DNA from 2 places in the Bradyrhizobium sp. SPXBL-04 genome. Region 2 is predicted to be linked to the other one. Evidence: riboswitches for the same ligand, from Rfam matches in the RefSeq annotation. Region 2 holds a riboswitch; the other holds the start of a gene.
The links. A riboswitch is a leader RNA that binds a small molecule or an ion and turns the genes downstream of it on or off. The one in region 2 is predicted to bind cobalamin.

Region 1 (7,433 bases), 3.3 Mb from region 2:
CGGAAGGATTTGGCCGCGCGCTTGCGGCGCTTCGAGAGGCCGGCTGCGGCGAGCGGCTCGTGATCTTCGCGCGCGCGATCAGTACGCCCGATGAAAAGATCGAAACCGTCACGCTGAACGAAGTGGCGCCCGAGATGGCCGACATGCGCACGCTGGTGATCGTCGGCAATTCGCAGACGCGGCGCGTCGGCCGCTGGATCTATGCGCCGAGGCAGGTGCGATGACTGAGCCACTGCATGATCTCAGCCGCGCTCTCGACCCGCTGACGTTCGGGCAGCTCTGGTCGCGAGATCATGATCACGGGCAGGCCGAGCATGCGCGCCGCGTCGATCTTGGCGCGCGCACCATCGCCGCCGGAATTGCGGGCGACAATGCACATGATGCCGCGCATGCGCATCATCTCCAACTCGCCGTTGAGGGTGAACGGCCCGCGCGACACGATCACGTCGGCCGGAAAGGGGAGGGTCGTTTCGGGTGGATCGACGAAACGCAGCGTGTAGGTGTGCTGCGGCTTCATCGCGAATGGCGCGATGTGCTGACGGCCGATGGCGAGGAACACTTTTGCCGGAGCCTCGGGCAGCGCGGCGACGGCGGCATTGACGTCGACGACCTCGATCCAGTCGTCGCCAGGCGCTTTGCTCCAGGGCGCGCGCTCCAGCGCAATCAACGGTGTGCCGGTCTCCGCGCATGCCTCGACCGCGTTGCGGCTCATCTCGGCGGCGAAGGGATGCGTCGCGTCGATCACATGCGTGATGGCCCCGCGACGAATGTAGTCGGCAAGCCCGCTCACCCCGCCGAATCCGCCGATGCGTATCGGCAGCGGCTGATCGGCGGGCGCGCGGGTGCGGCCGCCATAGGAATAGATGGCCTGGATGCCGGCGCGCGCGACCGCCGCGGCGAGCAGGCTCGCATCGCTCGTTCCGCCCAGAATGAGGGCGCGTGTCATGGCTGATCCCTGGCTGATCATCATCGGTATCGGCGAAGATGGCCTTGCCGGCCTGTCGGAGGCAAGCCGAAAGGCGCTTGCCAAGGCAGAAACCGTCTTCGGCGGCGAGCGTCATCTTGCGCTCGCGGAAGTTGGCAGCCGCGGCCGTCCGTGGCCGGTGCCGTTCGATGCGGACATCGTGCTGAGCTGCCGCGACCGGCCGACCGCGGTGCTCGCCTCCGGTGATCCGTTCTGGCATGGCGCCGGGGCGGGCCTGGTCGAGAAGCTCGGTAGCGACGAGTGGATCGCGCACCCCGCGCCATCGACCTTCTCGCTCGCCGCCGCACGGCTCGGCTGGCGGCTCGAGTCGGTTGTGTGTCTTGGGCTTCATGCCGCACCATTCGAGCGTCTGGTGCCGCATCTGGCACGAGATGCGCGTATCATTTGCCTCGTGCGCAACGGGAAGGCGGCAGATGATCTCGCGAAATGGCTGACGGAACGCGGATGGGGCGCTTCAATCCTGTGGACTCTTGCTGCGCTTGGCGGCCCAAGGGAATACATTGACCAGCATCGCGCCGATCTCTTTGCTGATGATATTGCTGGAAATCTGGTTGCGGTGGCGGTGCTGGCGAGGGGGACGCAGGGCATTCCCCGCAGTTCGGGCTTGTCGGACGATCTCTTTGTCCATGACGGCCAGATCACCAAGCGTCCGGTGCGTGCGCTGGCGCTGTCGGCCTTGGCGCCGCGTCCCGGTGAGCGGCTGTGGGATGTCGGCGCCGGCTCAGGTTCGATCTCCATCGAGTGGGCGCTGTGTGGCGGGACAGCGATCGCGATCGAAGCGCGCGAGGATCGCGCTGCGAACATCCGCAGCAATGCGACGGCGTTCGGGCTGGCGCATCGGATCACCGTCGTCACGGGGAATGCGCCCGAAGCTCTGGCTGCGCTGGAAGCGCCCGATGCGGTCTTCATCGGCGGCGGTTTCGACGCCGCGATGTTCGATGCCATCTGGCCCCGGCTCGCGCCGGGTACGCGGCTTGTTGCACATTCAGTCACGCTGGAGACGGAGGCGCTGCTCGGCGAGCTGCAGCAGCGCCACGGCGGCGAGCTGATGCGCGTCGAGATCGCGCATGCCGGCCCGCTCGGCCGCTACCGCTCTTGGGAGGCGGCACGTCCGGTGGTGCAGTGGAGTGTGGTCCGATGAAAGTTGCCGGGCTCGGATTCAAGCGCGACGTTACGCTGGCTTCGCTGCGTGAGGCGCTGCTGGCGGCCGGCGGTTTTGAAGACCTTTCTGCCGTGGCGACTGTCAGCGACAAGGCTGATGCGGAAGCACTGAAGCAGCTTGCGCGCGAATGCGGTGTGCCGATCAGAGCCGTCCCGGCCGAATTGCTGGCCGGCATCGACACCCCGACGCAGTCGAAGCTTATTGCGGAAAAGTTCGGCACGGGATCAGTCGCCGAAGCGGCGGCGCTCGCAGCGGCCGGCCCTCGTGCGCGGCTGATTGCGACGCGGGCGGTCTCGCAGGATCGCACAGCGACCGCGGCGATCGCTGAAGGAGACGGCGCATGACGGTGCATTTCATCGGCGCGGGGCCGGGCGCTGCCGACCTCCTGACGTTGCGCGGACGCGATCTGATCGCCGCTTCTCCGGTCTGCCTCTATGCCGGCTCGCTGGTGCCGGAGGGCGTGCTGGCGCATTGCCCGGCCGGTGCGCGGATCGTCAACACCGCGCCGCTGTCGCTCGACGAGATCATCGCCGAGATCGCCGCTGCGCATGCGGACGGCAAAGATGTCGCGCGGCTGCATTCCGGTGATCTCTCGATCTGGTCGGCGATGGGCGAACAGCTCCGCCGCCTGCGCGCGCTCGGCATTCCCTATTCGGTGACGCCGGGCGTTCCGTCGTTCTCGGCTGCTGCAGCGGCACTGGAGGCCGAGCTGACGCTGCCTGGTCTCGCTCAGACCGTGGTGCTGACGCGCACGCCGGGCCGTGCCAGCGCGATGCCTGAGGGCGAGAAGCTTGCTGCGTTCGCTGCCACCGGCGCGGTGCTCGCGATCCACCTGTCGATCCATCTGCTCGACAAGGTCATCGCCGAGCTCACGCCGCATTACGGCGCGGACTGTCCGGTCGCCATCGTCTGGCGCGCGAGCTGGCCGGACCAGCGCATCGTGCGCGCGACGCTCGCAACGCTCGATGCGGCTGTGGGCGGCGAAATGGAACGCACCGCGCTGATCCTGGTCGGCCGGACGCTTGGCGCCGCGGATTTTGACGAGAGCCGTCTCTATGCCGCCGATTATGATCGCCGCTATCGGCCGGTCGGCGCCGAGCCACGCTTTCCGGAGGGGTCATGATGGCGGCAGGCCTCGTCATCTCCGCACCGGCCTCCGGCGTCGGCAAGACCACGCTGACGCTGGCGCTCGCGCGCGCCTGGCGCAATCGCGGATTGAATGTGCAGTGCTTCAAGAGCGGGCCCGACTACATCGATCCCGCCTTCCACGCCGCCGCCACGGGACGCGCCTCCGTCAATATCGATAGCTGGGCGATGGACCGCGCAGAAATCGCGCATCTCGTCAGCCGCGGCGCGCATGCCGATGTCATGCTCGCCGAGGGTTCGATGGGCCTGTTCGACGGTGTCGCCGCACGCGGCGTCTCCGGCACCGGTGCGACCGCCGACATCGCGGAGATGCTGGGCTGGCCGGTGCTGCTGGTGATCGATCCCTCTGGCCAAGCGCAGACCGCGGCGGCGATCGCCGCAGGTCTTCGTGATTATCGCGCCGGGGTGCATCTTGCCGGCGTCGTGCTCAATCGCATCGCCAGCCCGCGTCACGAAGATCTCGTGCGGCGCGCGCTGAACGATGCCGGCATTGCCGTGTTCGGTGCACTGCCGCGCCATGCCGAGATCAGCCTGCCGAAGCGCCATCTCGGCCTGGTGCAGGCCGAGGAGCAGGTCGAGATCGGCAAGCTGATCGACGAGGCCGCGCGCTTCGTCGCCGAGCATGTCGATCTCGAGGCGGTGCTGCGAGCGGCAGCCAGCTGGGCGCCGCAATCCGGGGCGAACGGCCTGAACGTGACGCCGCCGGGCCAACGCATCGCGCTGGCCCGCGATGCGGCGTTCTCTTTCCTGTATCCGCATATGCTGGAAGCCTGGCGCGCGGCCGGCGCCGAGATCTCGACATTCTCGCCGTTGGCCGATGAAGCGCCTGACGCAAGCGCCGATGTCTGCTGGCTGCCAGGCGGCTATCCCGAGCTTCATGCCGGCAAGATTGCGGCTAGTGCACGCTTTCGCGACGGCTTGCGCGTCTTTGCTGAGACGCGCCCCGTGCACGGCGAATGCGGAGGCTATATGGTGTTGGGAATCGCTTTGACCGACGCCGACGGCGTGCGCCATGAGATGGCGGGGTTGCTCGGCCTGGAGACCAGCTTTGCCAAGCGCCGCATGCATCTGGGCTATCGTCTCGCCGAACTGGCCGCACCGATGCCGGGGCATCAGGTCGGCGCACGCCTGCGCGGCCACGAGTTCCATTATTCGACAATCATCGCCCAGCCGGACACGCCGCTGGCCGTGGTTCACGATGCAACCGGCACGGTCATTGCCGAGACCGGCTCGCGGCGGGGCCAAGCCACCGGCACGTTCTTCCATCTGATCGCGGAGGATCGGTGAGCGGTTTTGTTTCTTTCGTCTCCGCCGGCCCTGGCGACCCAGAACTCCTCACGGTGAAGGGGACTGCGCGGCTGCGTGAGGCCGACGTCGTGCTCTATGACGATCTTGCCTCCGGCGCGATCCTCGATCTCGCCCGTCCCGGCGCCAATCTCGTCGCGGTGGGGAAACGGGCAGGGCGGCCCTCGACCAAGCAGCACCATGTCAACCGCCTGCTCGTCGATTATGCCGCAACCGGCGCGCGGGTGGTGCGGCTGAAGTCGGGCGACGCCGGAATTTTCGGCCGGCTCGAGGAGGAGCTGGAGACGCTGCGCGAGGCCGGCATCGGCTACGAGATCATTCCCGGCGTCACCTCCGCCTGCGTTGCCGCCGCGCAAGCCGGCATCCCCCTGACCCGGCGCCACACCTCGCGGCGGGTGCAGTTCGTGACCGGGGCCGACGTCACCGGCGAACTGCCGCCAAACCTGAATTGGGCGGCGCTGGCCGATCCCGAGGCAACCACCGTGGTTTACATGGGCCGGCGCACCTTTCCGGCGCTTGCCGCAAAATTGATCGACCATGGCCTCGCCGCAGATACGCCGGCGCTGTTTGCGGAATCACTCGGCCGTTCCGACGAGCGGCTGGTCCGCACCACGATTGCCGAGCTCGCCGAGCAGCTTGCGCGGGGCGGCGCCGCCTCGACGGCCGCCGTCATCCTGTTCGGCGCCCTGGCGGGAGACGATCCGTCATGATGGCCGCCGTCGCCCTTCGCCCCTTGACGCCCGGCTCGCGAAAGGGGCACACAGGAGAGGCATGGTGCTCGACGCGGCGCAAAGCGCCTGAGCATAATCGGGAATGGGGATGGGCGGACCCAGTTGCGGCGTCCAAAACCCCAGCCGCCCCCGCGACTGTAAGCGGTGAGGGGCTCCGATCAGCCACTGGGCCGCAAGGCTCGGGAAGGCCGGAGAACCCCAGTGAACCGCGAGCCAGGAGACCGGCCCTGCACGTTTTGAGGCCAAGGCCGTCGGGTGTGACGGCAGGAAGGATCTGAACCATGCATATCGAACCAGGGATCGTGACGGGCGCCAAGCTCGTGTTGAGTTACGCAACCGGCATCGCCGCAGGTGGTGTTGCCTTGAAACTCGCAGTCGAGACCGTGCGCGAGCAGGGTGTTGGCTCGCTCGCGACGCGCACGCTCGCCACCACCGGCCTCGTCTTCACTTTCTTCCAGGTGCTGCCGCACTTCCCGGTCGGCGTCTCCGAGGTGCACTTCATCCTGGGCTCGACCTTGTTCCTGCTGTTCGGTGCTGCGCCCGCCGCCTTCGGCCTTGCGTTCGGCCTGCTGCTCCAGGGCGTCTTCTTCGTGCCGACCGACCTGCCGCAATATGGCATGAACGTCACCACGCTCCTGGTGCCGCTGTTCGCGATCCAGGCGCTGGCGACGCGGATCATTCCGCGCAACACGGCCTACGTCGATCTGCAATACCGCCAGGCGCTGGCGCTCTCGACCGCCTATCAGTCCGGCATCGTCGCCTGGGTGGCGTTCTGGGCCCTCTATGGCTCCGGCTTCGGCGCGACCAACCTCGCCAACATCGCGACGTTTGCGGCATCCTATGCGCTGGTCATCGTGATCGAGCCGCTCGCCGATCTCGCCGTGCTGGCGCTGGCGAAGTCGCTGCGTGGCGTCACCGCGCCCGGCCTCGTCACGCCGCGCCTGCATAACGCCGCTTAAGAGACAAGCGAACGGGCGGCCGGCGCGGCCGCCCTTCGCGCTCGCGATGCTCATGCTCTCCCTGATAGGCATCGGTTGCGGCGATCCCGGGCAGCTCACGCGCGCCGCGATCCAAGCCATCAACGCCGCCGATCTCGTCCTGATCCCGCGCAAGGGGACGGCGAAATCCGATCTTGCGGATCTGCGGCGGACGATCTGCGCGGACGTGCTCACCAGCGCGAGCCCGCGCATCGCCGAGTTCGACTTGCCGGTGCGTGACGCGACTGAGGCGGACTACCGCAAGGGCGTGGACGATTGGCACGATGCGGTTGCCGCGACCTGGTCGCAAACGATCGCAAATCATCTCGCCGGCGAGGGCAAGGTTGCGCTGCTGATCTGGGGCGATCCTTCGCTCTACGACTCCTCGCTACGCATCGCGCGGCGGCTCGATCCCTTGCCTGATATCGAGGTCGTGCCCGGCATCACCTCAATCCAGGCGCTGTGCGCCGTGCATGCGCTGCCGCTCAATGACATCGGCGAGCCGTTCCTGGTCACGACGGGGCGGCGCTTGCGCGAAGGCGGCTGGCCGCAGGGCGTCGATACCGTGGTGGTGATGCTCGACGGCGGCACGGCGTTCCAGTCGCTCGATCCGGCTGGGCTTCAGATCTGGTGGGGCGCCTATCTCGGCATGCCCGATCAGATCGTCATGTCCGGCGCGCTGGCCGAAGTGGGCTCGCGTATTGTCGCAATGCGGCAGGAAGCGCGCGAGCAGCATGGCTGGATCATGGACAGCTACATTCTCAAGCGCACGCGTTAAGCGAGGCAGCATGCTCCCCGAATGGGTCTACCAACAGTGCCCCGAGATCTCCGCGATTCACCGCGAGGCGGCGATCGATCGGCAGGCGCAACTGACAAAACCGACCGGCGCGCTCGGCCGGCTCGAGCAACTCGCGATCGAGCTTGCGGGACTGCAAGCGACGGAATCTCCTCGTGCCGCGCGCGTGCCGATCATCGTCTTCGCCGGTGATCACGGCATCGTCGCGCAGGGCGTGTCGGCCTATCCGCAAGCGGTGACCATCGCGATGATGGCGAACTTTGCCTCCGGCGGCGCCGCGATCTCTGTGCTGGCGCGTGAGCTTGGCTCCAGCCTGGAGGTGGTCGACGCC
Region 2 (7,433 bases):
CCGAGCGCAATGTGCTGCCCCGACCTTGCCGATGATGGGCTGAAGGCTGCGGGAAAGACTCGCGACTGTTGCGAAGGCGTAAACACCGCGACTTTAGAGCGGATATGTCTTGCGGTTACTCTGAGGCGTGCGGCGCTCAAGGAGCGGCGGCGCGATCTTGCTCTGGGCGACCATTTACTCAGGCTTTTCGCGCCCCTCTAACTCTTCCCGTTCCTTTGGCTCTATGCGATCGAACCAGGAGCCAGGAGGAAAGGTCGCGATGCGCTGAGCAAAGAAGGATTGCGGCTCCCAATCTTGTCCTTCGCTCTTCTCGAAAGTGATGACCCCGTTGTGGGTAAAAAAGCGGGGCCCTGGGATATTACAGTTCACCAAAAGCAGAACGCGCCACAGGCCACCTTTCTCGGTAGGCTTATCATTCCGTTTCGGCAAGTAGTCCACTCCAACAGGTTCAACGATAGTGCAGCGGCCCCGCCGCAGAAGATTGCCGAGCTGGCCTTGCGCGGTCGTCACAAAGTTGAAGTTGGCCGGATCATGAAGAAAGCGAAGATTTGCGTCCTTTTCGCCATCCGTGACTTCACTGACGATCAACGAGAGCGCCAGGGCGCGCCAGCCCAATTCCATCGGCTTTGCATAGGTCGACGCAAGTTCAATCGTCCCGTCGAGCGCGATCTTCCAGGTGATAACGTACTGTTCGTCTGATTTATTGTCCCGGTGCCTGGTCCACGAAACGAAAACATATTCATTTCGGTCAACTTCTTCAGCGACGCCCCACGTTCCAGGGACGAAGTGTGCCACCTTGGAGACGTTGGAGATAATGTGTTCTATCGTTTCACCGTTTTGCGCTCGCCACGTTGACTTGACTCTTTCAATAAGGGTGCTGTCGTCGGCGCGAACACTGTTGCTCGTGACAGCCAGCCCGGCAAGGCAGATCAGCAATCGACCGAGACAAAACCATAGCGCGCGTCTTCCAGACATTCTCTTCATAACCGTCGGCCTATCCGGTTTTCATCCACACGTCATTTCGAAGCGGGCAACGATTATGCGCGAGCGCAAGAAGTTAGCGGCGACGCGACGGGGTGCCCGCTGATGACCCGCGCGAGCAGGCGCTCCCTTCTATGTCACGCGCCGCTAACTTCAGTTGCCAGCGACAGCCCCAATTTGCTGTGCTGGACACGCCCAGCAGGAGAAGTCTGGGCATCCCGAGGACTTGCATTGTTCGTGCCAGGTAATAGACGGCAATTCGCACCGACTTTGTGTCCTCTTTGTCGACTTTCCGACTTACGCACGTTTCGATGGTTTCATTCAGCCTATCCATCGCGGCTTATGCATCATCGTCACGCACCGGATATTCGGCGACGCAGGGCAACGCTGACTGCCAAGTTCCTGACGGGAATTGGGAGCACGTTTGCCGCCATTGAACCGTTTGGTTCGGTATCGTTGCCGGAATGTGGGCTTTTCTATCTCTGCCATGCCTTCTTGCGGCCAAGGGGCCACGGCGCGTTTGGCGCTCGTTTCGCAATATGCGGCGCTCCGGAAATCGAGAGCAGCCTCAGCCAGCTGCGCTTTGCACTCAATGGCCAACGACGCGAGCCGATCTTCACCGCCGAGCATTTGGAGTATGGCTGGCGCCGCAAATCAACGTGCTCGCCAGGTATGTTGCTGGCTTTCGCCAGGTGTCTTGGGCCTATTCAACACGGATCCCGTTGGTCGAGAAGGCGGCTGGATGGCGGACGTGCTCGAAGAACCGCTGGTAAGCCGGGACTCGCATCAAATGCGTTCTACTCAAGGCAGCAGTCCCGACCGCGCAAGCCGCATTCGTCCGTTCCACCGATCTGGCGTACGGCCCCACGCGCAGGCAGCTCCGATGATCATCCGATATCGCTGATGGAGAGCGCTTTTACATCGTGGTCGACGATAGAGCTGCACAGTCATTCGCGTAGCAGATGTCGCAGCATCAGCTTGAGACATAATCTGATAGGTTGACGGCAGAATTCTCTTGCCGATAATCCAAGTCGTCGAGGTTCTCCGGCTTCCATTTGATCCGGAGCTAAGAGGGAAGCCGGTGAAAATGCCGGCGCTGCCCCCGCAACTGTGAGCGGCGAGCCGCTGTCCAACGATGTCACTGAAGCCTGCGCAGCTTCGGGAAGGCCGGACAGCAGCGATGACCCGCGAGCCAGGAGACCTGCCCCGACAATATATTCGTCCACGGGCGGGGTGTCCCGGTGGTGCGCCAAGCAGCCGTCGCACGCGCGACTTCCCCTGCCTGCGTCCGCCATGGCCTTTGCCCCCAACATGGGGTTAACGCTATGTCTCTTCTCTCCCTTCCGGTTGCCACGCTCGGAACGCCACGCATCGGTCCAAGGCGCGAGCTCAAACTCGCTCTTGAAAGTTACTGGGCCGGAAAAAGCAGCGAACAGCAGTTGCTCGAGGACGCAGCCGGCCTGCGTGCCGCGAACTGGGCTCGTCAGAAATCCATCGGCGTCACGGTCATTCCATCGAACGATTTCTCGCTGTATGATCAGGTGCTCGACACAAGTGTCATGGTTGGCGCCATCCCGGATATCTACGCTTCGAAAGCCGAATCCGTATCGCTCAAGACGTACTTCGCCATGGCCCGCGGTTCACAATGCGACGACCAGGGTGCGAGTTGCGGTCACGGACCGCGCGCATTTGGCGCACCCGCGCAGGAGATGACCAAGTGGTTCGACACTAACTACCACTACATGGTCCCCGAGTTTCACAGGGGACAGACTTTCAGACTGTGCTCTCGCAAGCCGATCGAGGAGTATGAGGAAGCCAAGGCGCTTGGTTTTCAGACCCGCCCTGTCCTGATCGGGCCGGTCACGTTCCTAAAGCTCGGCAAGAGTGCCGATCCTGCCTTCCAGCCACTCTCACTATTGGATCAACTGATACCGGCCTATATCGAGGTTCTGCAGGAATTGGCCAAACGCGGAGCAAATTGGGTCCAGTTCGACGAGCCCTGCCTGGCTCTTGATCTGGATGAGGGGGCGCGAAAATCTTTGCTACATGCCTATGACCGGCTCGCCAAGGAGGAGCCCGCCATCAAGATCATGGTTGCCAGCTATTTCGGCGACCTCGGCGACAATCTGAACACCGCCTTGAGCTTGCCAGTTGCCGGACTGCACCTCGATCTGGTTCGAGCGCCAGAGTTATTGGATGAGATCATTGCTGGCGGCCGAAGTGATCTCGTCATGTCGCTCGGTGTCGTCGACGGCCGAAATGTATGGCGGTCGAATTTGTCGTCGCTCCGCCAGCGGCTGGAACCCGCGATTGCGAAACTCGGCAAGGATCGTGTACAGATCGCGCCATCCTGCTCGCTGCTTCATGTGCCGGTCGATGTTGAACTCGAGACGGGGCTCGCTTCCGACGTCAAGAGCTGGCTTGCTTTCTCGGTTCAGAAGATGCGTGAGCTTGCGATCCTGGCGCGGGCACTCGCAGGCGACCAGAATGTTGCGCAAGCTCTTGCCGAGTCGGAATGTGCCGCGACTGTCCGCCGGACTTCGCCAAAAATCCATGATGCCAATGTCGCTGTCCGGATGAGAGCGATCGACCAAACCATGCGCCGGCGCGCCAGCCCATTTGCCCGTCGTGCCGAGATCCAACGCAATCGTTTCGGACTACCGGCTTTTCCTACCACGACGATCGGATCGTTTCCACAGACCACAGAGGTCCGGAATGCCCGTGCGGCGCATGCGCGAGGCGCGATGAGCGACGAGCAATACGACAGGTTCCTCAAGGAGGAGACCGCGCGCGCCGTACGTTGGCAGGAGGACATCGGTCTTGATGTCCTCGTGCATGGCGAATTTGAGCGCAATGACATGGTGCAGTACTTCGGCGAGCAACTCGCCGGCTTCGCATTTACCAGAAACGGATGGGTGCAATCCTACGGCTCGCGCTGCGTCAGGCCACCGATCCTGTTTGGCGATGTCTTGCGGCCGAAGCCGATCACCGTGGACTGGTGGCGCTACGCGCAATCGCTAACCGGGAAGCCGATGAAGGCGATGTTGACCGGACCGGTGACGATCTTGAACTGGTCCTTTGTTCGTGATGATATTCCCAGAAGCGAGGTCTGCCGCCAGATTGCGCTGGCGATCCGAGACGAAGTCCGCGATCTCGAGAATGCTGGTGCGACCATGATCCAGATCGACGAAGCTGCACTCCGCGAAGGAATGCCGTTGCGCCGATCGGAGTGGACGGATTATCTCGATTGGGCCGGGGATTGCTTCCGCATCTGCTCATCGGGCGTCGCCGATCAAACGCAAATTCATACGCATATGTGCTACTCCGAGTTCAACGACATCATCGGTGCGATCGCTGCAATGGATGCAGATGTCATCTCGATCGAGACGTCGCGCTCGAAAATGGAACTACTCGAGGCGTTCAGGAACTGCGAATATCCAAATCAGATCGGGCCGGGCGTGTACGACATCCACTCTCCACGCGTTCCCGAGACGGGCGAAATGAAGAAGCTGATAGCGTTGGCTCGGACACGGCTGCAGGACTCGCAGCTCTGGGTCAATCCGGACTGCGGCCTGAAGACGCGCAAATGGGAGGAGGTTCGGCCGGCGCTTGTCAACATGGTTGCTGCCGCCCGCGAACTGCGCGCTGCATCCGATCCGCGAGGCCGTTGATCCTGGGCTTGGGTCTCTTCTCGACAAAGCTGATCCGCTTGTGGATCACTTGCGCTCTCGATAATCTCGATGGAGGCTTGGGAACACGAAAAAAATGCCCGGCCCCGCTTAGCGGGCCGGGCGGAAGTAAAGTCTGGGAGGAGCGACGCTGACGCATCGCACGGACTTCCATCGGCGGAGGGAGGACAGCCGCCGGTTCGATCACGGCGAGGACATTCGCCGAAAATCTGAGCCCAGTTGAAGCACAAGCTCAGCCTAGCTCAACTATGCCGTGGTATGCGAGCGATATAGCTCGAGATTAGAAATCTACACCAAGGTTTGTCGCTCATGATCACGTTGGCAACTGTTGCTGACAGCAACGAGGGGCAGTGATGCCGGGCGGTTGCCGCACCGGACGGGCACCAACCGCAAACTCTATGTTCCAAAAACCCGGCTCCAAGGATCTCGCAAGCGTAGCCAATGCATGAGCGGTCGCTACGATTTGGATCCTGCTTAAGGCAGTCGTTGGTTCCCCCGATTTATGCCAAGCTTTGAGAGAGCGGTGACGGGATTCTTTGGAGGATATTTGCCGGCCAGACAGCGGCAGGCCGCTCGGTCCCAGTTCGTTTCGACCGAAAGGCCTTCGGGCTGGGGCCGATGTGGTCTACGCCGGGCACAAGCCATTTCATCGGTACCAGCCCATCTTGAAACAGAGACCAAACCAACCAGCGAGCGCGATTAGAGCGGCGATGTTGATGTACTTCTGCGCGTTCTGCATCACTTCACCGCAGTCAAAGACTCGGCCACGCCGGCTTTCTAAGCCGACCAACGATCTTAGCCTGCTCGTTAAGCCACTCAGCGATCTCCCCCGCAAGCTCTTCCGTCTCGGCAGAGGCGACCGCCTCGCCCCTTTTGTTCTTGAGCTCTTCCCTCTGCACTTCGATTGGAAAATCGTCCGGTATCAGTTGGCCGAAGGCCTCTGCAACGAGGTACGCTTCAGTGCGCAGTCCAGCCGCATAGATCGCGATCGGCTCGTCGCGCTTGGTGACAGACGTGTGGCAGCCAAAGTACCAGCACATACTTCGACAAAATGGCACGTGCACGTAGATCGATGCGGACTTCTGGCCGCCCAAGGACTTGAGCCACGCTTGATAGTCCAACTCGCAAACTGACGCTGACAAATGCGGGGACGTCGGATCACTGGTGTAGCGCGGTAGGCGATGCTGCCGTAGGATTGTGCCAGGTCCGCTCGCATTCGGATGCCTTTCTTGCTTTCTGGGTCGGATTATCGGACACGAACCGGATAAGCTTTGCGCTGCCTCAAAATATCTGTTTTGCGGATGCTATGGCTGCTCCAAAGCGAAATTGGTAGGACATGCTGTCCGCCGCATACATCGTATTTTGGATCGCGATGAAGCGGTCTCGCGCCAGGAATGAGCATCCTTTACGATGCGAAGCCCCATAGCTCGTTATAATCCAATGACGCCAGAACTGGTCATGGCGATCGACGGGCAGCGCCTTGCTGTTCGCGCTGAACGTGCCCGGGCGTGGCAGTGCCTCGCAGTTGGCGTGCAGTGAGTCGAACCGGCTGCGGTCGGATGATCCAGAGCGTGCCGGAGGGGTTCAAGGAGTGGGAGTGTTTCGCCGCACCCGCGCGACCGCAATCGTCCGCCCTTATCGGTCGGCGGACATGAGAGCCCTCCTTTTCGCGCGATATCACTGCGCAACTGCCAAACCTGCGACGGTTACATTGTGGAACGTGCCGGAACCAGAGCTCGGGAAAGCTCGGCCATGCCTTGCACCGGCGGTCACGAAAACGCGACCGAGCTCCGTTCGGCCTCAGCTTCTTGCTCCAATTGCAGAATATGCGCTCTTAGCGCATCGGAAGTCGCTGCCGCTGTCTCGCTGAATAGCGGATCTCCATGATCGGTGAGGGCGGAAGCGATTTCGGTCCAATCCTGAGCCGAGAGAGCCTTCAGGGCGGCGGGAAAGAAATCTCGTTCTTCCCACATCATGTGGTGCCGCTCGCGTACTATAAAGTCGCGTACGATATTGCCGACGTTTTGCCGAAGGAGTTCACGATCCGCGAGGATGGCATCAATAGCTTGCGCGAAGTGATGCAAACGATCGACGACCTCCTGGTGTTCCAGCGCGAGATCGCCGACGATTGCAGCTACCTCCGGATCGCGAGACTTGAGCTTGGAAAAAATCAAGTCTTCCTGCGGATGATGGTACAGCTCCGGGTAAACCTCGAAATAGCTGATAATCGCGCGAATGACCTCATAGTCGGGACGGATCCCTGTCTCAAAAACCTCCAATTCGCGTTGAAGAGCGGCCAGAAGCAGATCAATATTACGATGCTCTCGAAGCAAAAGATCGATGATCATTGCGGTGCTCCTGAAGGTACAATGTAGGCTGGAAGCTTTTCTGCCGTTTGCCAGATCGCCAAAGCCGAATGCGGTGTGCTTCGCTGCGCTGCTATTTGTCCGCGCTATTCGAAGCAAAAAGTAGCGCGCTTCAATTCGAGATGGCGTAAATTAACTTAGCCGAGTGTTGCACAACGCTCCTGGGCAGTCTGTCGTTACGCAGCTCGACTCGGCGTGAGGTCGGCAGGGCGACCACGCCATTCTGCTCAAGTTGGGTAAAGGTGCGCGACACCGTTTGATCGTCAAACCAAGATAATCGGCAACATCCTGCCGTGACATGGGCAGTTCGATGGCAGCGTTCTTCGTAGCGCGGCGAAACATATCGAGCAGGAAGGCGACGACGCGGTCTTCAGCGCTGCTGATCAGGAGCATCATA

Region 1: it holds a riboswitch for cobalamin, as region 2 does, so the genes downstream of both, ACNJX8_RS26910 (energy-coupling factor ABC transporter permease) here and metE (5-methyltetrahydropteroyltriglutamate--homocysteine S-methyltransferase) in region 2, are expected to answer to the same signal.

Annotation. Positions count from the first base shown of each region.
Region 1 is NZ_CP182472.1:5,647,246-5,654,678, reverse strand. Features, by position in the region: gene cobJ (precorrin-3B C(17)-methyltransferase) at 1-224, shown strand, start outside; gene ACNJX8_RS26940 (cobalt-precorrin-6A reductase) at 200-946, opposite strand; gene cbiE (precorrin-6y C5,15-methyltransferase (decarboxylating) subunit CbiE) at 945-2,126, shown strand; gene ACNJX8_RS26930 (cobalamin biosynthesis protein) at 2,123-2,491, shown strand; gene cobM (precorrin-4 C(11)-methyltransferase) at 2,488-3,270, shown strand; gene ACNJX8_RS26920 (cobyrinate a,c-diamide synthase) at 3,270-4,580, shown strand; gene cobA (uroporphyrinogen-III C-methyltransferase) at 4,577-5,308, shown strand; cobalamin riboswitch at 5,354-5,573, shown strand; gene ACNJX8_RS26910 (energy-coupling factor ABC transporter permease) at 5,611-6,288, shown strand; gene cobF (precorrin-6A synthase (deacetylating)) at 6,335-7,084, shown strand; gene cobT (nicotinate-nucleotide--dimethylbenzimidazole phosphoribosyltransferase) at 7,095-7,433, shown strand, end outside.
Region 2 is NZ_CP182472.1:2,394,634-2,402,066, forward strand. Features, by position in the region: gene ACNJX8_RS11015 (nodulate formation efficiency C protein) at 175-975, opposite strand; cobalamin riboswitch at 2,002-2,204, shown strand; gene metE (5-methyltetrahydropteroyltriglutamate--homocysteine S-methyltransferase) at 2,307-4,652, shown strand; gene ACNJX8_RS11025 (hypothetical protein) at 5,423-5,791, opposite strand; gene ACNJX8_RS11030 (hemerythrin domain-containing protein) at 6,440-7,018, opposite strand; gene ACNJX8_RS11035 (helix-turn-helix domain-containing protein) at 7,169-7,433, opposite strand, start outside.